DNA from 4 places in the Serratia sp. AS12 genome. Region 4 is predicted to be linked to each of the others. Evidence: predicted binding sites of a transcription regulator. Region 4 holds the regulator's gene; each other region holds the start of a gene.
The links. The regulator PurR, encoded in region 4, represses purine synthesis genes. The targets are predictions, from matches to a motif close to CANGCAAACGTTTGCNTG.
Positions count from the first base shown of each region.

Region 1: purE (5-(carboxyamino)imidazole ribonucleotide mutase) is a predicted target of PurR. The motif match lies at 2,513-2,530, and genes of this name have one in related genera.
Region 2: guaB (IMP dehydrogenase) is a predicted target of PurR. The motif match lies at 4,005-4,022, and genes of this name have one in related genera.
Region 3: purM (phosphoribosylformylglycinamidine cyclo-ligase) is a predicted target of PurR. The motif match lies at 1,470-1,487, and genes of this name have one in related genera.

Region 1 covers NC_015566.1:1,202,426-1,207,838, forward strand. The annotation lists partial or broken gene galE (UDP-glucose 4-epimerase GalE) at 1-766, shown strand, start outside; gene purK (5-(carboxyamino)imidazole ribonucleotide synthase) at 832-1,899, opposite strand; gene purE (5-(carboxyamino)imidazole ribonucleotide mutase) at 1,896-2,420, opposite strand; gene SERAS12_RS05580 (UDP-2,3-diacylglucosamine diphosphatase) at 2,587-3,309, opposite strand; gene ppiB (peptidylprolyl isomerase B) at 3,320-3,814, opposite strand; gene cysS (cysteine--tRNA ligase) at 4,117-5,413, shown strand, end outside.
Region 2 covers NC_015566.1:4,059,483-4,064,895, forward strand. The annotation lists gene SERAS12_RS18960 (hypothetical protein) at 1-428, opposite strand, end outside; gene guaA (glutamine-hydrolyzing GMP synthase) at 799-2,376, opposite strand; gene guaB (IMP dehydrogenase) at 2,480-3,943, opposite strand; gene xseA (exodeoxyribonuclease VII large subunit) at 4,114-5,413, shown strand, end outside.
Region 3 covers NC_015566.1:3,977,300-3,982,712, reverse strand. The annotation lists gene purN (phosphoribosylglycinamide formyltransferase) at 1-348, opposite strand, end outside; gene purM (phosphoribosylformylglycinamidine cyclo-ligase) at 348-1,385, opposite strand; gene upp (uracil phosphoribosyltransferase) at 1,641-2,267, shown strand; gene uraA (uracil permease) at 2,460-3,740, shown strand; gene SERAS12_RS18630 (GlsB/YeaQ/YmgE family stress response membrane protein) at 3,790-4,038, opposite strand; gene SERAS12_RS18625 (hypothetical protein) at 4,077-4,592, opposite strand; gene hda (DnaA inactivator Hda) at 4,822-5,413, shown strand, end outside.
Region 4 covers NC_015566.1:2,294,054-2,299,466, reverse strand. The annotation lists gene SERAS12_RS10755 (C40 family peptidase) at 1-276, shown strand, start outside; gene SERAS12_RS26215 (YnhF family membrane protein) at 491-580, opposite strand; gene purR (HTH-type transcriptional repressor PurR) at 904-1,929, shown strand; gene punR (DNA-binding transcriptional activator PunR) at 1,926-2,870, opposite strand; gene punC (purine nucleoside transporter PunC) at 2,995-4,203, shown strand; gene cfa (cyclopropane fatty acyl phospholipid synthase) at 4,545-5,413, shown strand, end outside.

The DNA.
Region 1 (5,413 bases), 1.1 Mb from region 4:
AAGCGGTGGGAGAATCGACCCGCAAACCGCTGGAATACTACCAGAACAACGTAGCGGGCACGCTGGTATTGCTGGAAGCCATGCGCGACGCCGGGTTCATCAGTTTATCTTCAGCTCTTCGGCGACGGTGTACGGCGAAGATGCGCCGGTGCCTTACCGGGAAGACATGCCGATCGGCGGCACGACCAGCCCTTACGGCACCTCCAAGTGGATGGTGGAGCAGATCCTGCAGGATTTCGCCAAGGCTGAACCGGCCTTTTCCATTGTTTCTCTGCGCTACTTCAACCCGGTGGGCGCCCATGAGTCTGGATTGATGGGGGAAGATCCCAGCGGCATCCCGAATAATCTGTTGCCTTATATTGCTCAGGTGGCCGTCGGTAAACGGGAGCATCTGAGCGTGTTCGGCGGGGACTATCCCACCAAAGACGGAACCGGCGTGCGCGATTACATTCACGTGATGGATCTTGCGCAGGGTCACCTGGCGGCGATGGATCACCTAAAGCAGATCGCCGGTTTTAAAGCTTATAACCTGGGGTCCGGGGTGGGGCATTCGGTGCTGGAGATGGTGCATGCGTTTGAGAAAGCTGCCGGCGTTGCCGTGCCTTATCAGATTTTACCGCGCCGTCCCGGGGATTTGCCCGCTTTCTGGGCCGATGTCAGCCTGGCTAAACGCGACCTGGGCTGGGAGGTGCAGCGCGGGCTCGATGCGATGATGCGCGATACCTGGAACTGGCAAAGCAAAAATCCGCAGGGCTATACCCGATAGTTTTTCATTGGCAGTAAAAAAGGGTTCAGCTTGCTGAACCCTTTGATTTTATTGCGGAGTAAATCTTAAGCCAGCTTTTGCCGTGCCCAGGCCAGGCCGCTCTGGTATTCGGCCGGCAGCAGCGGTGCCAGTGCCTGCAACGCCTGTTGCAGCACGGTGGCGCTAGGATCGTTCAGGTTGAGGTGGCCGACCTTGCGGCCTTCACGCACTTCTTTCTCATACCAGTGCAAATGCACCAACGGCAGCGCCAGCCACTGTTGATTCACTGCGGTGCCGATCAGATTGACCATCACCGACGGCGTGCTCACTACCGGTTTCGGCAGCGGCAGAGCGAGAATAGCGCGCAGGTGTAGTTCGAACTGGCTGATGGAGGCGCCGTTTTGCGTCCAGTGGCCGCTGTTGTGCACCCGTGGTGCCAGCTCGTTAATCAGCAGGCTGTCGCCAACGATAAAGCACTCCATCGCCATCACGCCGACGTAGTTCAGCTCGTCGAGGATCGCCGCCAGCATCTGCTCAGCCTGCCGTTGTAGAGCGGGGTCAGGCTGCGGCAGCGCCACGCTGGTGCGCAGAATGCCTTCTTCATGCAGGTTATGGGTCAGCGGATAGAACACCGACTTACCGTCGTGCCCGCGCGCGCCCACCAGCGAAACCTCGCCGGAAAAGTTAATCCCCTGCTCGACGATGCACTCGCCGTAGGCATCCGCCGGCAGTTCCGCTTCCTGGCCCGGGCGCAAGCGCCATTGACCGCGGCCGTCGTAACCGCCAACGCGACGTTTGACGATCGCCAGTTCACCGAGGGTGGCGAACACCTGCGGCCACTCGGCGGCATCGGCCAGCAATTGCCACGGCGCGGTGGCCAGGCCGAGCTGATCGAGCAGCTGTTTTTGCGTCAGGCGGTCCGCCAGACGGGGGAAAATATCGCGATTGACGAAGCTGTTGTGGGTCGCCAGTTCACGCGTCAGCGCGGTTTCCGGCCAGCGTTCGATTTCGGCGGTGATCACGCTGTTTTGATAGGGCACAGCTTCCGGTTCGGCGTCGATGCCGACCGGGTAAACGGCGATGCCCAGCGGTTCACCGGCCTGGCGCAGCATGCGCCCCAGTTGGCCGTTGCCCAGTACGCAAACCGGCTTCATGCTTCCTCCCGCGGATCCGGGTTGTTCAGCACGTCTTCGGTCTGTGCCTGGCGCCAGTCGGCCAGACGTTGCGCCAGCGCGGTGTCGTGCAGCGCCAGAATTTGCGCCGCCAGCAGCGCGGCGTTGGCCGCACCGGCTTTGCCGATCGCCAGGGTGCCGACCGGAATGCCGCGTGGCATTTGCACGATAGAATACAGGCTGTCTACACCGCTCAGCGCGGCGCTTTGTACCGGAACACCCAGCACCGGAACCAGCGTTTTCGCCGCCAGCATGCCCGGCAGGTGCGCAGCACCGCCCGCACCGGCAATGATCACGTCAAAGCCGTTGGCGCCTGCCTGTTCGGCGAAACTGAACAGCTTGTCTGGCGTGCGATGAGCGGAAACGACTTCGACATGGAACGGGACATCGAGTTGGGTCAGGATTTCGGCCGCGAACTGCATGGTGGCCCAGTCACTTTTCGATCCCATTACAATTGCGATTTTAACCCCAGCGTTGGTGGCTGAAGCGGCGTTGGCTCCCATGGGTGTAAGGCTCCTGTAAGTGTACAAACGACGGCCGGTTGCCTGCGGCGGGAGGCCGAATGAGGGCGCAGATCATACCATGAGCGCACGGCGAGGAAAACGGTTGCGTCGCCGGTTTTCACCGTCGAAAACGCGAATTTTTTCACTCGCGTGGCAAGTCAGGGGGTTAGAAAGGGAATTGGATCAGTTCGACGGCGTCTGCGCTGACTTTGATCATCGAACCTTCAGTGTGCCAGGCGCCCAATACCACGCGGTGAGCCTTGCCGTTGCTCAATTCCAGCTCATGCACCGCCGGGCGGTGGGTGTGGCCATGGATCATCCAGTGAACGTTATGGCTCAGCATCGCCTGCTCAACCGCCTGCGGGTTGACGTCCATAATGGCTTGCGATTTGCCCTGATTGCTCTGCCGGCTGCGAGCGCGCATCTTGGCGGCGATCTTCAGGCGCCAGCGCAGTGGCATGGCCAAAAACAGCTTCTGGATTAACGGATTGTGCACCTTGCGGCGGAACCGCTGGTAAGCCTGATCGTCGGTACACAGCGTGTCGCCGTGCAGGATCAGGATTTTGCGGCCGTACAGCTCCAGCACTTTTTCTTCCGGCAGCAGATGCATGCCGCTGGCGCGGGCAAAGCGCTTGCCGAGCAGGAAATCGCGGTTGCCGTGGATAAAGTAGCAGGGCACGCCGGCTTGTTGCAGCGTCTTCAGCGCGGCGGCAATCTCCGCGTGCAAGGGTTCGGGATCGTCATCGCCGATCCAGGCTTCGAACAGATCGCCAAGAATGTACAGGGCTTCGGCGTGGATCGCATCGTGCCGCAAAAAACGCAGAAAACCGGCAGTGATTGCCGGTTCCTGTGCGCATAGGTGCAGATCCGCGATGAACAGCGTGTTCATGCAGCCGCGATTACTCGCCGACGGTAACGCTGGTGACGATCACGTCTTCTACCGGAACGTCCTGGTGCATGCCGCTGCGGCCAGTTTTCACGGCTTTGATCTTGTTGACCACGTCCATGCCTTCAACCACTTCGGCAAATACGCAGTAACCCCAGCCTTGCGCGTTCTCAGCGCGGAAGTTCAGGAAGTCGTTGTCAGCCACGTTGATGAAGAACTGAGCGGTAGCGGAGTGCGGATCGTTGGTACGCGCCATCGCCAGGGTGCCCACGGTGTTTTTCAGACCGTTGTTGGCTTCGTTCTTGATGGTCGCTTTGGTGTCTTTCTGGTTCATGCCTGGCTCAAAACCGCCGCCCTGAATCATGAAACCATTGATAACACGGTGGAAGATAGTGTTGTCGTAGAAACCTGCACGGCAGTAGTTCAGGAAGTTTTCAACGGTAACCGGCGCTTTGTCAGCAAAGGTATTGATAACGATGTCGCCGTGATTAGTGTGGAAAGTAACCATAGTTTTAGTCCTAACAAGATGAAGTGAGACGTCACGTAGAGCGAGTGAACATTCAGACCGACCTTATAACATATCTCTTTTAACGAGTCAGCAGCGGCTGAACCGCGCAGGCTCTGTGGTAAATCGGGTATTGTTATATTATAACAATGATGGCGGGCGCTGATTTTTCACCGATTTGCGCAACCCGGCGCAGCAAAGCGCGGGCTTAACCTTGCATTAGATCAGGCTTCGGGTTTCAATACGTTGCTGGATGAACAGCCTAATTATCATTTTTGTTATCACGCACACCACGGAATGTCCCGATGCTAAAGATTTTTAATACCCTGAGTCGTCAAAAAGAGGAATTCAAACCCATTCATGCCGGTAAAGTGGGCATGTACGTGTGCGGGGTAACCATCTATGACCTGTGTCATATCGGCCACGGGCGTACCTTTGTCGCTTTCGACGTGGTGGCGCGTTACCTGCGTTATCTCGGCTATTCGCTGAACTATGTGCGCAATGTGACCGACGTTGACGACAAAATTATCCGCCGCGCGACAGAAAACGGCGAAAGCTGCGATCAACTGACCGCACGCATGCTGGCGGAGATGCACGCGGACTTCGATTCGCTGCTGATCGAACGCCCGGATCAAGAGCCGCGCGCCACCCAGCATATCGCCGAGATCATCGAGATCACCCAACGCCTGATCGATCGCGATCACGCCTACGTAGCCAGCAATGGCGACGTGATGTTCTCGATTGATAGCGATCCGCAATACGGCCTGCTGTCACGCCAGGATCTGGATCAGTTGCAGGCCGGCGCGCGCGTTGAGATTGACGACGTGAAGCGCAACCCGATGGACTTCGTGCTGTGGAAGATGTCCAAACCGGGCGAACCGAGCTGGCAATCGCCGTGGGGCGCGGGCCGCCCAGGCTGGCACATTGAATGTTCCGCCATGAACTGCAAGCAGCTTGGCACCCATTTCGACATCCATGGCGGCGGTTCGGATCTGATGTTCCCGCATCACGAGAACGAGATTGCCCAGTCCAGCTGCGCCCACGACGGCCCGTACGTCAACTACTGGATGCACTCCGGCATGGTGATGATCGACCGCGAGAAGATGTCGAAATCGCTGGATAACTTCTTCACTATCCGCGACGTGCTCGGCCATTACGATGCCGAGACGGTGCGTTACTTCCTGATGTCCGGCCACTATCGCAGCCAGCTGAACTACAGCGAAGAGAACCTCAAGCAGGCGCGCACCGCGCTGGAGCGTTTGTACACCGCACTGCGCGGCACCGACGCCAACGCGCAACCGGCCGGCGGCGAAGCCTTCGAAGCCCGCTTCCGCGAAGCGATGGACGACGATTTCAATACCCCGGAAGCCTACTCGGCGCTGTTCGATCTGGCACGTGACGTTAACCGCCTGAAAGGCGAAGACATGGCGGCGGCCAACGGGCTGGCGGCGGAACTGCGCAAGCTGGCGAAGGTGCTGGGCCTGCTGCAACAGGAGCCGGAACAGTTCCTGCAAAGCGGCGCACAGGCTGACGACGCTGAAGTGGCGGAGATCGAGGCGTTAATCAAGCAGCGTAACGACGCGCGCAAAGCCAAAGACTGGG
Region 2 (5,413 bases), 1.8 Mb from region 4:
TGTTCGTAATCCCATTCTCGATATTTAGAGGATAAAACTTGGTTAGCAAGTTCATCAGGACTATAAACATTGGGCATTGATAAATTCGCAAATACACCTCTATATTCGATTTGTTTAATGCTGTGATGATTGTCTGGGATTTCAATTTCGATAGCGCAACCATCAAACCCCCCAGCATAGTGAGCCCAAAGTAAATGAGACTCATATGTAGCTGAAAGAGAGCAAACCTTAAGTCGTTTCTTTTCTTCTATTATCTGCTGAATTTCCTTTTTATAGTCGTAACCATCAGATGTTTGATGAGAGAAAACAAACATCCCTTCCATTGGATCATTCAACATTTTCCAGTCAGAGCAAAAAAGCCTACGATTAAAAATTATATCTAGGGTAAATGCTATTTGAGAAGCCGACCTAAATTTGTATGCTCTCATAATTTTTTTGATTCCTTATCTAATACTAATAACTGAGACAGGCGGGGAATTTAAAAAACAATAGATGATATCATATAGACTGACATTTTTTATTGTGTATTAGATAATGTTAACAATGCCCGCTTTTGGCACATAGCTGACATCAAAACCCAACTTTTCACAGGCCAACGAGAATGTCAGTTCAAATATAAGGCAACACAATCAAAGGCAAATACTCACAGAGATTTTAGCAGCTAAAATTTTCCTCTATCGCGACAAGCGGTGCCAAAACTTGCCAATCATTACCAATCACAAAAACAAAAAAACCCGCAATTACGCGGGTTTAGTTATGTTTATTGCCTGTCAGCGCCAGCTTAAGCCGGCAACCCAATCATTCCCACTCAATGGTAGCCGGTGGCTTGCCGCTGATGTCATAAACTACGCGGGAAATGCCGTCCACTTCGTTGATGATGCGGTTGGAGACGCGGCCGAGGAAATCGTACGGCAGGTGCGCCCAATGCGCGGTCATAAAGTCGATGGTTTCCACTGCGCGCAGTGAAACAACCCAGTCGTATTTACGGCCGTCACCCATCACGCCGACCGAACGCACCGGCAGGAATACGGTGAACGCCTGGCTGACCTTGTTGTACAGATCGGCTTTATGCAGTTCTTCGATGAAGATGGCGTCGGCACGGCGCAGCAGGTCGCAGTACTCTTTCTTCACTTCGCCCAGCACGCGCACGCCCAGACCTGGCCCCGGGAACGGGTGGCGGTACAGCATGTCGTACGGCAGGCCCAACTCCAGGCCGATTTTGCGCACTTCGTCTTTGAACAGCTCTTTCAGCGGCTCGACCAGGCCCAGCTTCATCTCTTTCGGCAGGCCGCCCACGTTGTGGTGCGACTTGATCACGTGCGCTTTGCCGGTGGCGGAAGCGGCGGATTCAATCACGTCCGGATAGATGGTGCCTTGCGCCAGCCATTTCACTTCGTCTTGCTTGCAGGCTTCTTCGTCGAACACTTCAACGAATACGCGGCCGATGATCTTGCGCTTGGCTTCCGGCTCGTCAACGCCGGCCAGTGCGCTCAGGAAGCGCTCTTCCGCCGCAACGTGCACGATGTTCAGGCCAAAATGGTCGCCGAACATATCCAGCACCTGGTCGGCTTCGTTCAGGCGCAGCAGGCCGTTGTCGACAAACACGCAGGTCAGGCGTTTGCCGATGGCGCGGTGCAGCAGCATGGCGGTAACGGAAGAATCCACGCCGCCGGACAGGCCGAGGATCACGTGATCTTCACCCACTTGCTCGCGGATACGCTCAACCGCATCTTCGATGATGGTCGCAGGCGTCCACAGGGCTTCACACTGGCAGATATCCAGCACGAAACGCTCCAGCATGCGCTGGCCCTGACGGGTGTGGGTCACTTCCGGGTGGAACTGCACGCCGTAGAAGCGTTTTTCTTCGTTGGCCATAATGGCGAACGGGCAGGTATCGGTGCTGGCGACGGTCACGAAGTCGGAAGGGATGGCGGTCACTTTGTCGCCGTGGCTCATCCACACGTCCAGCAGCGGTTTGCCGGCAGCGCTGAGCGCGTCTTCGATGCCGCGAACCAGCGCGCTGTCGGTGGTCACTTCCACCTGCGCATAGCCGAACTCACGCTCGTTGGAACCCTGCACATGGCCGCCCAGCTGCATCGCCATGGTCTGCATGCCGTAGCATACGCCCAGTACCGGCACACCGGCGGTGAACACGTATTCTGGCGCACGCGGGCTGTTATGTTCGGTGGTGCTCTCCGGGCCGCCGGAAAGGATGATGCCGCTTGGATTGAATTCGCGGATTTGCTCTTCGCTAACGTCCCAGGCCCACAGCTCGCAGTAAACGCCGATTTCGCGCACGCGGCGTGCTACCAGTTGAGTGTATTGCGAACCAAAATCCAGAATAAGGATGCGATGCTTATGGATATTATTTGTCATGTGAGGCGAATTCCAGCAACAGAGAAAAAGAGCGAAAAATAAGGTTTCGGGGCGAGGAGCCAAGCCCCCCGCCCCGGCCTCTCCCGCAGGAGAGGGTCAAGCATTAACCCATGCGGTAGTTCGGTGACTCTTTGGTGATGGTCACGTCATGCACGTGGCTTTCCTGAATGCCGGCGCCGCTGATGCGCACAAATTCAGCCTTGGTGCGCAGATCGTCGATGGTGGCGCAGCCGGTCAGGCCCATGCAAGAGCGCAGACCGCCCATTTGCTGGTGCACGATCGCTTTCAGCATGCCTTTGTAAGCCACGCGGCCTTCGATACCTTCCGGCACCAGTTTGTCGGCGGCGTTATCGGTTTGGAAGTAACGGTCGGAAGAGCCTTTGGACATGGCGCCCAGCGAGCCCATACCGCGGTAGGATTTGAACGAACGGCCCTGGTACAGCTCGATTTCGCCCGGTGATTCTTCGGTGCCCGCCAGCATGGAGCCGACCATCACGCAGGATGCGCCGGCCGCGATGGCTTTGGCGATGTCACCGGAGAAGCGGATGCCGCCGTCGGCGATAACCGGGATGCCGGTGCCTTCCAGCGCTTCAACCGCGTCGGCGATAGCGGTGATCTGCGGTACGCCCACGCCGGTCACGATGCGAGTGGTACAGATGGAGCCAGGGCCGATACCCACTTTCACCGCGCTCACGCCGGCGTCAGCCAGCGCTTTGGCGCCGGAGGCCGTAGCGACGTTGCCGCCAACGATCTGCAGATCCGGGTATTTAGCGCGGGTTTCGCGGATGCGCTGCAATACGCCTTCGGAATGGCCGTGAGAGGAGTCGATCAGGAGTACGTCAACGCCTGCAGCGACCAGCGCGTCAACGCGCTCTTCGTTGCCGGCACCGGCGCCAACCGCTGCGCCAACGCGCAGGCGGCCATGTTCGTCCTTACAGGCGTTTGGCTTGCGCTCCGCCTTCTGGAAGTCTTTTACGGTGATCATGCCCAGCAGATGGAAGTTGTCGTCCACCACCAGCGCTTTCTCAACGCGTTTTTCGTGCATTCTTTGCAGCACGACTTCACGCGCTTCACCCTCTTTCACCGTGACCAGGCGCTCTTTCGGCGTCATCACGGCGGTAACAGGCTGGTTCAGATCGGTCACGAAGCGCACGTCACGGCCGGTGATGATACCGACCAGTTCGTTCTCTTCGGTCACTACCGGGTAGCCGGCAAAGCCGTTACGCGCGGTCAGTTCTTTCACTTCTTTCAGCGTGGTGGAGGGGGTCACGGCTTGCGGGTCGGTAACTACGCCGCTTTCATGTTTTTTCACGCGGCGGACTTCTTCAGCCTGACGCTCGATAGACATGTTTTTGTGAATGAAGCCCAGGCCGCCTTCTTGCGCCAGCGCAATGGCCAGGCCAGCTTCGGTTACGGTATCCATGGCTGCGGACAGCATAGGGATATTCAGGCGGATGGTTTTGGTCAATTGGGTGCCGAGCTCAGCGGTATTAGGCAGAACCGTAGAGTGAGCTGGAACCAGGAGAACGTCGTCAAATGTTAGTGCTTCTTTCGCGATACGTAGCATGGGCAATATCTCACCAGAGTGGGCTGTGAAAAAGATAAAATATTGCCGCGGCATTATACAGAGCGTAATCGGTTGCCTCCAGCACTTTCTCACAAAAACTCTTGATTACCTTTTTCAGCCCTGTAGTATCGACCAATTAAGTGGTTGTTTTGGAATTTGATCTGGGTCACATGTCGCTACCTGTCTCGCCGTCTATTTTTACCGTAAGCCGCCTGAATCAGACGGTTCGACAGCTGCTGGAAATGGAAATGGGCCAGATTTGGCTCTCCGCCGAGATCTCCAACTTCTCTCAACCGGCTTCCGGCCACTGGTATTTCACGCTGAAAGACGACCGCGCGCAGGTGCGTTGTGCGATGTTCCGCAACAGCAACCGCCGCACCACCTTCCGCCCGCAAAACGGCCAGCAAGTGTTGGTTCGCGCCAGCATCACGCTGTACGAGCCGCGCGGCGACTATCAGCTGATTGCCGAAAGCATGCAACCCGCCGGCGACGGCCTGCTGCAACAGCAATTCGATCAACTGAAACAGCGCCTGAGCGCCGAAGGCCTGTTCGACCAACAGTTCAAACAACCGCTGCCCAGCCCGGCCAAACGCGTCGGGGTGATCACCTCCGCCAGCGGCGCAGCGCTGCACGATGTGCTGCAAGTGCTGCAACGGCGCGATCCTTCTCTGCCCATCGTTATCTACCCGACCTCGGTGCAGGGCGCAGAAGCGCCATTGCAGATCGTGCGCGCCATCGAAACGGCCAACCGCCGCGACGAATGCGACGTGCTGATCGTCGGCCGTGGCGGCGGCTCGCTGGAAGACCTGTGGAGTTTTAACGACGAACGCGTAGCGCGGGCGATATTCGCCAGCCGCATTCCGATCGTCAGCGCCGTCGGCCATGAAACCGACGTCACCATTGCCGACTTTGTCGCCGATCTGCGTGCGCCAACCCCTTCCGCCGCCGCCGAACTGGTCAGCCGCAATCAGTTGGAGCTGTTGCGTCAGTTGCAATCCCAGCAGCAGCGGATGGAAATGGCGATGGATTACTATCTGGCCCAGCGTCAACAGCAGTTCACCCGCATCAACCACCGTTTGCAGCAACAGCATCCGCACCTGCGCCTGGCGCGCCAGCAGACGCTGTTGTTCAAGCTGCAACGCCGGTTGGAAGACGGCATGCAAAACCAGCTGCGCCTGTCTTCACGCCGCAGCGATCGGGTGCAACAACGTTTGGCGCAGGTACAGCCGCAGGCGCGCATTCACCGTTATCAGCAACGCGTGCAGCAACAGGAATACCGTTTGCAGCAGGCGCTGGAGCGCCAACTCAATGCTTACCGCCAGCGTTTCGGCGTGGCCTGCAGCCAGCTCGAAGCGGTCAGCCCGTTGGCGACGCTGGCGCGCGGCTACAGCGTGACGCAAACCCCGCGCGGCGAAGTGCTGAAAACCACCAAACAGGCGCAGGTTGGCGAACTGCTGAAAACCCGCCTGC
Region 3 (5,413 bases), 1.7 Mb from region 4:
GTATTTCGGCAGCAGAGAAGGGTGGATATTCAGCATGCGGCCTGCATAGCGCTGCACGAACTGCGGGCTGAGAATGCGCATATAGCCGGCCAGCACCACCAGATCCGGCTGGTACCGGTCGATGGCGTCAGCCAGCGCAGCGTCAAACGCCGCGCGGTCGGCAAAGGCCTTGGCATCCAGCGCATGGGCGGCAATGCCTGCCGCTTCTGCGCGTTGCAGGCCGTAAGCCTGCGCCTTGTTGCTGAACACCGCCACAATGTCGGCGGCAATCCGGCCCTGCTGGCAGGCGTCGATCAGTGCCTGGAGATTGCTCCCCTGGCCGGAGACCAACACCACGATCTTTTTCATCAGTTGATGACCACTTGTTGTTCGTCGGAAGATGCGGACAGTTTACCGATCTTCCACGCTTTTTCACCGGCTGCGGTCAACAATGCGATGGCTTGTTCAACGGATTCTTCCGGCAGCGCGATGACCATGCCCACGCCACAGTTAAAGGTGCGGTACATTTCGTGGCGGCTGACGTTACCGGCCTGTTGCAGCCAGCTGAATACCGCCGGCCACTGCCAGCTTGATTCGTCGATCACCGCCTGCATGCCTTCCGGCAGCACGCGCGGGATATTTTCCCAGAAGCCGCCGCCGGTCAGGTGAGCGATAGCGTGCACGTCGATTTTCTCGATCAGTTCCAGTACCGATTTCACGTAAATCTTGGTTGGTTCCAGCAGGTGGTCAGCCAGCGATTTACCTTCCAGGTCGGTGGTGGTTGGATCGGTGTTGCTGACTTCCAGGATTTTGCGCACCAGCGAGTAGCCGTTGGAGTGCGGGCCTGAAGCGCCCAGCGCGATCAGTGCGTCACCGGACTGCACTTTGCTGCCGTCGATGATTTCGGATTTCTCGACCACGCCGACGCAAAAGCCGGCCACATCGTAATCTTCGCCGTGGTACATACCCGGCATTTCGGCGGTTTCACCCCCCACCAGCGCACAGCCGGACTGCTTGCAGCCTTCGGCGATGCCGGTGATGACGCTGGCCGCGGTGTCCACGTCCAGTTTGCCGGTGGCAAAGTAATCCAGGAAGAACAGCGGCTCAGCGCCCTGTACCACCAGGTCGTTCACACACATTGCGACCAGATCGATGCCGATGGTGTCGTGGCGTTTCAGGTCCATCGCCAGACGCAGCTTGGTGCCTACGCCGTCGGTACCGGAAACCAGAATCGGCTCGCGGTATTTCTGCGGCAACGCACACAGGGCGCCAAAACCGCCCAGACCACCCATCACTTCCGGGCGGCGGGTCTGTTTAACTACACCTTTGATGCGGTCTACCAATGCATTGCCAGCATCGATATCGACACCTGCGTCTTTATAGCTGAGAGAGGTTTTGTCGGTCACTGCGCGATCCCCACGACGGTTTGCGGTTTGAATACGGTGCATCCGGCGTTGATACCGGAATAAGGCGCGGCAATTCTAACAGCGCAGGCAAACGTTTGCGAGTGGCTTGTGAACCAGCTCCGCTTTTTCGTCATCTATACTGTTATTCGAACTTTAGTTGATCCCGATCGGGCTATTGTGGGTGGCGCGGCCGGTAAAAGGAGTTATAATCCCGCGATTTTTTTGGCCGTCAACCACCTTAATAGGAGAAAAATGATGAAGATCGTTGAGGTGAAACACCCGCTGGTGAAACACAAGCTTGGTCTGATGCGTGAAAATGACATCAGCACCAAACGCTTCCGTGAGCTGGCCTCTGAAGTGGGTAGTTTGCTGACCTATGAAGCGACCGCCGATCTGGAGACGGAAAAAGTCACTATCGAAGGCTGGTGTGGGCCGGTTGAAATAGACCAGATTAAAGGGAAAAAAATTACCGTTGTGCCGATCCTGCGTGCAGGTCTGGGCATGATGGAAGGGGTGCTGGAGCACGTCCCGAGCGCGCGTATCAGCGTGGTTGGCGTTTACCGCGACGAAGAAACCCTGGAGCCGGTACCCTATTTCCAGAAACTGGTGTCCAATATCGAAGAACGTTTGGCGCTGGTTGTTGACCCGATGCTGGCTACCGGCGGTTCGATGATCGCCACTATCGATCTGCTGAAGAAAGCTGGCTGCAACAGCATCAAGGTGCTGGTGCTGGTTGCGGCGCCGGAAGGGATCGCTGCGCTGGAGAAAGCGCATCCGGACGTCGAGCTGTACACCGCCTCCATCGACCAATGTCTGAACGAGAAAGGATACATCGTGCCGGGCCTGGGTGATGCCGGCGACAAGATATTTGGTACCAAGTAAGAAATTTAGCCGACTTAATGAGTCGGCTTTTTTATGCATAAAACATATCTGTCCCCTAAATAATTGATGTTGCATCAAGGCGGCAAGCGAGAGAATTCCGATGAGCTTACTTAGGTAAGTGATTCGGGTGAGTGAGCGTAGCCAACGCAGAGGCAGCGGCAAGTAGGACGGGGATAGCAGAGGAAAACACCCATGACCCGTCGCGTCATTGGCGTCAGCGAACGCCCGCCGCTACTGCAGACCATTCCGCTCAGCTTCCAGCATCTTTTCGCCATGTTTGGCGCTACCGTGCTGGTGCCCATCTTGTTCAAGATCAACCCGGCGACGGTGCTGCTGTTCAACGGTGTCGGCACGCTGCTGTATCTGTTTATCTGCAAGGGCAAGATCCCGGCCTATCTCGGCTCCAGCTTTGCGTTTATCTCACCGGTGCTGCTGCTGTTGCCGCTGGGTTATGAGGTAGCGTTGGGTGGTTTCATCATGTGCGGCGTGCTGTTTTGCCTGGTGGCGCTGATCGTCAAAAAAGCCGGTACCGGCTGGCTGGATGTGGTATTCCCGCCGGCGGCGATGGGGGCGATTGTTGCCGTTATCGGCCTGGAGCTGGCGGGCGTGGCGGCCAATATGGCGGGCCTGTTGCCGGCCGAGGGCACCAATGCGGATACCACTACCGTGACCATTTCACTGGTGACGCTGGGCGTGACCATTCTGGGCTCGGTGCTGTTCCGCGGTTTTCTGGCGATAATTCCGATCCTGATTGGCGTGCTGGTGGGGTATGCGCTGTCGTTCTTTATGGGCGTGGTGGATTTGACGCCAATCCGCGAGGCGCACTGGTTTGCGCTGCCGACTTTCTATACCCCGCGTTTTGAATGGTTCGCCATCTTCACCATCTTGCCGGCTGCGCTGGTGGTGATCGCCGAGCACGTTGGGCACCTGGTCGTGACCGCAAATATCGTGAAGAAAGACCTGCTCCGCGATCCGGGCCTGCATCGCTCGATGTTTGCCAACGGTATCTCGACGGTGATTTCCGGTTTCTTCGGCTCAACGCCGAACACCACCTACGGCGAGAATATCGGCGTGATGGCGATCACCAAGGTTTACAGTACCTGGGTGATCGGCGGCGCGGCCATTCTGGCGATTCTGCTTTCCTGCGTCGGCAAGCTGGCTGCGGCCATCCAGGCGGTGCCTGTACCGGTGATGGGGGGAGTTTCACTGTTGTTGTATGGGGTGATCGGGGCTTCCGGCATTCGCGTGCTGATTGAATCCAAAGTGGATTACAACAAGGCGCAGAACCTGATCCTGACTTCGGTGATCCTGATTATCGGCGTTAGCGGCGCCAAGGTGCATATCGGGGCGGCGGAGCTGAAGGGCATGGCGCTGGCGACTATCGTCGGTATCGGCCTCAGCCTGCTGTTCAAGGTCATCAGCCTGTACCGCAAGGAAGAGGACGTTATCGAAACGCCGGCAGAGCTGAAGTAAATAAAAACGGGCAGCCAAAGGGCTGCCCGTTTCGTTAATGAGTCATCCGTTAACTGCGGATTTTACGGTAAACGAACAGCACCACGATAGCGCCGATCACCGCCACCACGAAGCTGCCGAAGTTGAAACCGTCAACTCTGCCATAACCAAAGAAGGTGCTGATATAGCCACCGACCACGGCGCCGACAATACCCAACACGATAGTCAGAATAAAACCGCCACCGTCTTTGCCTGGCATGATCCACTTGGCTAAAATACCGGCGATGAGACCGAAGATAATCCAGGAAATAATCCCCATTTACTGCTCCTTACTTTGCTTTTGAGACTCGATTTTTATCACTGCTGCTTGGCTGGCGGGGTGTTTTCCGTCCCTACAGCGTTGGCATCATTTTTTAATTCTTCCGCTTTGTTCTCAGCGCTGTTTTTAATGGCTTCGGTTTTCGCTTTGGCTTCTTCGGTCAGATCCTTGGCGCCACTGATGGCATCGTTTTTAATGGATTTAGCCTGCTCGACCAACTGTTGGCTTTGTTGGGTGGCGTCATTCTTGATGGCGTCGGCTTTGGCCTTGGCATCATTGGTGATCGCTTCCGCCTGCTTGGAGGCGTCGTCTTTAATGGCTGAAGCCTTGTCTTTAAGCTGGTCAGCCTGAGTGGACGCCTCTTTTTTGATGTCCTTGGCGGTAGCTTCCGCTTTATCGGTCAGATCGTCCGCTTTTTTCTGTGCGGCGTCTTTCATCTGATCTGCGCTGTCTTTGGCTTTCTCAAGATTGGCGTCGACCTTGGATGAGTCATCACAGCCGGCAACCAACAGCCCAATGATTGAGGCCAAAAGCACTTTATTCCATACTTTCATTGTCTATGTCCTTGTAGAAACCTTGTTTATGGTGACTGCATTTCGCCTTTCTATACTAGGATAATCCTTGGATAAAATACAAATTTCACCCGCAATGGCAATGCGTTGGCTTGTCGCCAGTGGGGCCCGTTGCTCACTATTGCGGCATAAAATCCTGCCGGTTCAACAGAGCCCGCTTTTTGTGATAGACTTACCGCGTTTTCCTGCCAGTTTTGGTTGAGGTGCTTCCCTGAATACGCCGGCACAGCTGTCACTGCCACTTTATCTTCCCGATGATGAAACTTTTGCCAGTTTTTATCCGGGCGAGAACCCATCCCTATTGAGCGCGATCCAGTCCGCCGTTCGTCAGGAACATGGCAGTTATATCTATTTCTGGTCTCGCGAGGGCGGTGGGCGCAGTCACCTGTTGCATGCGGCCTGTGCGGAGCTTTCACAGCGTGGTGAAGCGGTGGGCTATGTCCCGCTGGATAAGCGCGCCTATTTCGTGCCTGAAGTGCTGGATGGCATGGAGCAGTTGGCTTTGGTGTGCATCGACAATATCGAATGCATCGCAGGCGACGAAGAGTGGGAAATGGCGATCTTTAATCTCTACAACCGCATTCTGGAAACCGGCCGTACGCGCCTGTTTATTACCGGCGATCGCCCGCCGCGTCAATTGAACCTCCATCTGCCTGACCTGGCTTCGCGCCTCGACTGGGGGCAAATCTACAAGCTGCAACCGCTGTCGGATGAAGAGAAACTGCAGGCTTTGCAACTGCGCGGTAAACTGCGTGGGTTTGAACTGCCGGAAGACGTAGGCCGTTTCCTGTTGAAACGGTTGG
Region 4 (5,413 bases):
GTGAAAATCAAGATGCCGCGTACTGCCAACGAGATGTATCACCTGCGCGACGCGGCGCCGATCAAGAAAAACGAGCTGGAAAGCGGTGACCTGGTGTTCTTCCGTATCAACAACCGTGGCGTGGCCGATCACGTCGGCGTCTATCTGGGCAACGGCAAATTCATTCAGTCACCGCGTACCGGTGAGGAAATCCGTATCAGCCAGTTGGACAACGACTACTGGCAAAACCACTACATTGGCGCCCGCCGTGTGGTAACGCCGAAAACCATTCGATAATCGCCTCCGCGGCTGGCTCTCCCCCCAGCCGCACGCCTCACCGCCTACCTGACCTTAGGCCCTTTCGTCGTTCTCAGACCACAGTTTAACGAAGCCGCATGGAAGACATCCGGGTGTGAGTGAACGGAGCACTTGGGGAAAAATCTGACGTAGCGGCGGGAAAATGCGAACAGGCACAGCGGACTGCGGACTGCGCCTGTGTGACAACCGGGGATCAGTTCAACGCCGCGGTGAAGCTAAAAGCAATAATAACGGCCAGCGCACACACAGTGGTGAACAGTGACATTTTCAGATCGGTATCCATTACAACTCCTTTTCAGACGGGTTATCCCAAGGATAAAAGGCACACAATTAATGCGTCAACCCATTTTCCCACAGTTAGACAATAAAATCTTGTTATCATTTCCCGGTTTATAATACTGATTACCTCTTCCACTTTGGCTCAATATGGGACAAAATTCGCAGTTCACAACTGCGTACCGGCAAAAATGCCCTCCTGACCAAACGCTGACGACTTCAACACACTAAAAACTCAGCTTCGCTTATTTGGAAGAAGGATCTACGCAGGCAAACGATTAACATCACACTTACATGCTGCAACATGTGAGTTCAGGAGTCATTCTTTACATGGCAACGATTAAAGATGTGGCCAAACGCGCTGGCGTTTCCACCACCACCGTTTCGCACGTCATCAATAAGACTCGTTTCGTCGCCGAAGAGACTAAAGCGGCCGTTGCGGCCGCGATCAAAGAGCTGCACTATTCTCCCAGCGCCGTGGCGCGCAGCCTGAAAGTCAATCACACTAAATCTATCGGTCTGCTGGCTACCTCCAGCGAAGCGCCCTATTTCGCCGAAGTGATCGAGGCGGTGGAAAACAGCTGTTACAGCAAAGGCTATACGCTGATCCTGTGTAACTCGCACAATAACCTGGACAAGCAACGCGCTTATCTGGCGATGCTGGCGCAAAAACGCGTCGATGGCCTGCTGGTGATGTGCTCTGAATACCCGGATCAATTGCTGGGGATGCTGGAAGATTACCGTAACATCCCGATGGTGGTCATGGACTGGGGCGCAGCGCGCGGTGATTTTACCGATACCATTATCGACAACGCCTTCGAAGGCGGTTATCTGGCCGGCCGCTATCTGATCGAGCGTGGCCACCGTGAGATTGGCGCCATTCCGGGCCAATTAGCGCGCAATACCGGCGGCGGCCGCCATCAGGGCTTTTTAAAAGCCATGGAAGAAGCCAATATCGAGGTACGCGACGAGTGGATTGTACAGGGTGACTTCGAACCGGAATCCGGCTACAAGGCCATGCACCAGATATTATCGCAGAAACAGCGCCCGACGGCGGTATTCTGCGGCGGCGACATCATGGCAATGGGTGCTATTTGCGCCGCTGATGAGCTGGGGTTACGCGTACCGCAGGATATTTCCGTTATTGGTTACGATAATGTGCGCAACGCCCGCTATTTCACGCCGGCACTGACGACCATCCATCAGCCCAAAGAGCGTTTGGGCGAGATGGCGTTCACCATGCTGCTGGATCGCATCATCAGCAAGCGTGAAGAATCGCAAGTCATTGAAGTACATCCGAAGCTGGTTGAACGCCGCTCGGTCGCCGACGGTCCCTTCATCGATTACCGCCGCTAGTCGCCAGCGCCGGGAGCCAAGGCGGTTTCCGGCGTCACTTCGCTTAACCATTCCTGATTCAAGGTTTCGCTATCCCCCAGATAATCAAGCAGCCAGGCCATCGCCGGCGATGGGGTATTCTGCTGCCAGGTCAGGCAGCATGGGCTGGCGGGAAATGGCTGTTGCAGTTGCAGCGCCACCAACTCGCCACGCTGCACCAACGGCAGCACCTGATGCGCAGGCATCATGCCGACGCACAACCCAGCACACAGACAATCCACCGCAGAGGCCCAATCCGGCACCACCAGCCGCCGTTGATTGTCCAGCGTCCAGGTAACCCGCTTGGGCAGATTGCGTGACGTATCCTCCAGACACAGCGAAGGGAAAGGCCGGAGCTGATCATCATTCAGCAGGCCATCCAACCCCGCTAATGGATGCTGTGGGCTGGCGACACACAACCAACGCATGTCGCCCATGTCGCGAAAGGCAAAACCACCGCCAACCGGCACCGCCCGCGTAGCGCCGATCGCCATATCGGCGCGTCCATCCACCAGCGCATCCCATACGCCGTTAAACACTTCGGGTTGGACCAACAGCTCGACATCGGGGAAATGGCGGTAAAAATCCAGCACCAGCTGACGGCAGCGCTGCGGTTTGACGATGATATCCACCGCGATTTTTAATTGACCACGCCAACCATTGGCCACCTGCTGGCACTGTCTGCGAGTGTCGAGCATTTTTTTGATGACACCGCGCGCTTCCTGAATAAACAGCGTGCCGGCCGGCGTCAGTTCTACATCGCGATGACGCCGTTCAAATAGCGGTACCGCCAGCCATTGTTCCAGTTGCCGCACAGTATAGCTAACCGCCGAAGGCACCCGGTGCAGTTCCTGCGCCGCCGCGCTGAAGCTGCCGGTGCGGGCGACCGCGTCCACTACATCAAGCGAATATTCAGACCACATGGTTTTTGCCTTCAATTTTTTTAACAGCACTTCGCAAATATTACCGTTTCACAAGCAGAGATCCAGCCAGATACACTTGCCGGCGCTAAAAACCTGCGACAATAAAATATTAATGAGAAATACCATGCGAAATTCCTTTGGTTTTATGTTCTATCTTGCCGGCCTGAGCATGCTGGGTTACCTGGCCACCGACATGTATCTGCCCGCCTTTGGCGTCATGCAGCAAGACCTGCAAATTTCCGCCGGTGCAATCAGCGCCAGCCTGAGCATTTTCCTGGCCGGTTTTGCCTTTGCTCAACTGCTCTGGGGACCACTCTCCGATAATTTGGGCCGTAAACCCGTGCTGCTGATTGGCCTGGCATTATTTGCCCTGGGCTGCCTTGGCATGCTGTGGGTGCAAAATGCCGTCCAATTGTGGTCGCTGCGCTTTATCCAGGCGATCGGTGTGTGCTCAGCCGCCGTCACCTGGCAGGCATTGGTCATTGACCGCTACCGTGAAGGCAAGGCCAACCGCGTATTCGCCACCATTATGCCGCTGGTGGCACTTTCGCCTGCGCTGGCGCCGCTGGTCGGTGCCTGGCTGTTGAACCACATGGGATGGCGGGCCATTTTCGCCGTGCTGCTGGGTATCACCGTCATTTTGCTGCTGCCGACGCTGTTACTGAAGGAAAGCGCCAAAAGCGCGCCATTGGCCACTCAGAAAAACACCCTGAGTTTCTTCCAACTGCTGAAGTCGCCGGTATTCAGCGGTAACGTCACCATTTTTGCCGCCTGCTCTGCCGGCTTTTTTGCCTGGCTCACCGGTTCGCCGTTTATTCTTGGCGATATGGGCTACAGCCCCAATGATATAGGCCTGAGCTATGTGCCGCAGACGCTGGCTTTCTTATTGGGCGGTTACGGTTGCCGTACGGCATTAAACCGCATGAATGGCAACACCCTGCTGCCATGGCTGCTGGTAGGTTATGGCATTAGTATGGTGGCGTTATATCTGGTGGCGACATTGACCGAACCCACGCTCACCACGTTGCTGATTCCATTCTGCCTGATGGCGCTGGTCAACGGAGCCTGCTACCCGATCGTAGTGGCGAATGCGTTGATGCCGTTCCCGGAAGGCACCGGTAAAGCCGCAGCGCTGCAAAATACCCTGCAATTGGGCCTGTGCTTTGTAGCGAGCCTATTGGTTTCGGCCTTTATAGCCCAACCGCTGTTGGCAACGGTAACGGTGATGGTTTCAACGGTGGTCTTAGCCGCGTTGGGGTACATGTTGCAACGGGGAAAAGTGATCGATAATTCGCAGGCAGGGCGACAGGAACATGCTAACTCTGCGTCATAATTACCTGCACTAATAATCACTTAAAGAATATTTTTGCCGAGTGCGATTTACGGTTGAGTAAGCGCCTCGGCAAGCCTATACTCAAAACGACCTTTTAAAATAACACTTTTATAGTCTTATTATCACAAGTAGCTGTTGTGTACGCGTATGGCGTCACACTTTTTTAAGGATTTGTTTATCCGCGCCTATTGCGCTGGAGCCTTCTTAAAATTTTCCTCTGTTCATAGTCGGATATCAGACGCCACGGTGACTCTTCACCGTAGGTATACATATGCGCCCGCAGAAATTGTCTAAGCTATTTTCTGGCGGGTCATAAGTCAGAAGAAGGTGATGGAGAAGCTATGAGTTCATCGTGTATAGAAGATGTGAGCATTCAGGACAACCCATGGTACCGTATCGCTCATGAAATGCTCAGTATGGCCGGTATAGAAATAAACGGCTCACGTCCTTTCGATATTCAGATTAAAAATCCTGATTTTTTTAAACGCGTGTTGCGGGAAGGTTCTCTCGGCCTGGGCGAAAGCTATATGGATGGTTGGTGGGAATGTGAACGGCTGGATATATTCTTTCAACACGTAGTCGGCGCTGGCCTGGAAAAGAAACTCCCCCACCATGTGAAAGATATCCTGCGTATTGCCGCCGCGCGATTAATCAATTTGCAATCGAAGAAACGTGCCTGGATTGTCGGCAAAGAGCATTACGATCTGGGAAACGATCTGTTTACGCTGATGCTCGATCCCTATATGCAATATTCCTGCGCCTATTGGAAAGAGGCAACCACGCTGGAGCAAGCGCAGGAAGCCAAGCTGCGAATGATTTGCGAGAAACTGCAGTTGCAGCCGGGCATGAAATTGCTGGATATCGGCTGCGGTTGGGGCGGCCTTTCCGCCTTTGCAGCGAAAAACTATGGCGTTTCCGTAGTGGGCGTAACCATTTCCGCCGAACAGCAAAAGCTGGCACAGGAGCGCTGCGCCGGGCTGGACGTTGAAATTCTGCTGAAGGACTACCGCGATCTGCACCAGCAGTTTGATCGCATTGCCTCCGTCGGCATGTTTGAGCACGTTGGCCCTAAAAATTATCGCACCTACTTCAAGGTGGTGGCGCGTAATTTAAAACCGGATGGCCTTTTCCTGCTGCACACCATTGGCTCGAACCGGACAGATATGAATGTTGACCCGTGGATCAACAAATATATCTTCCCGAATGGCTG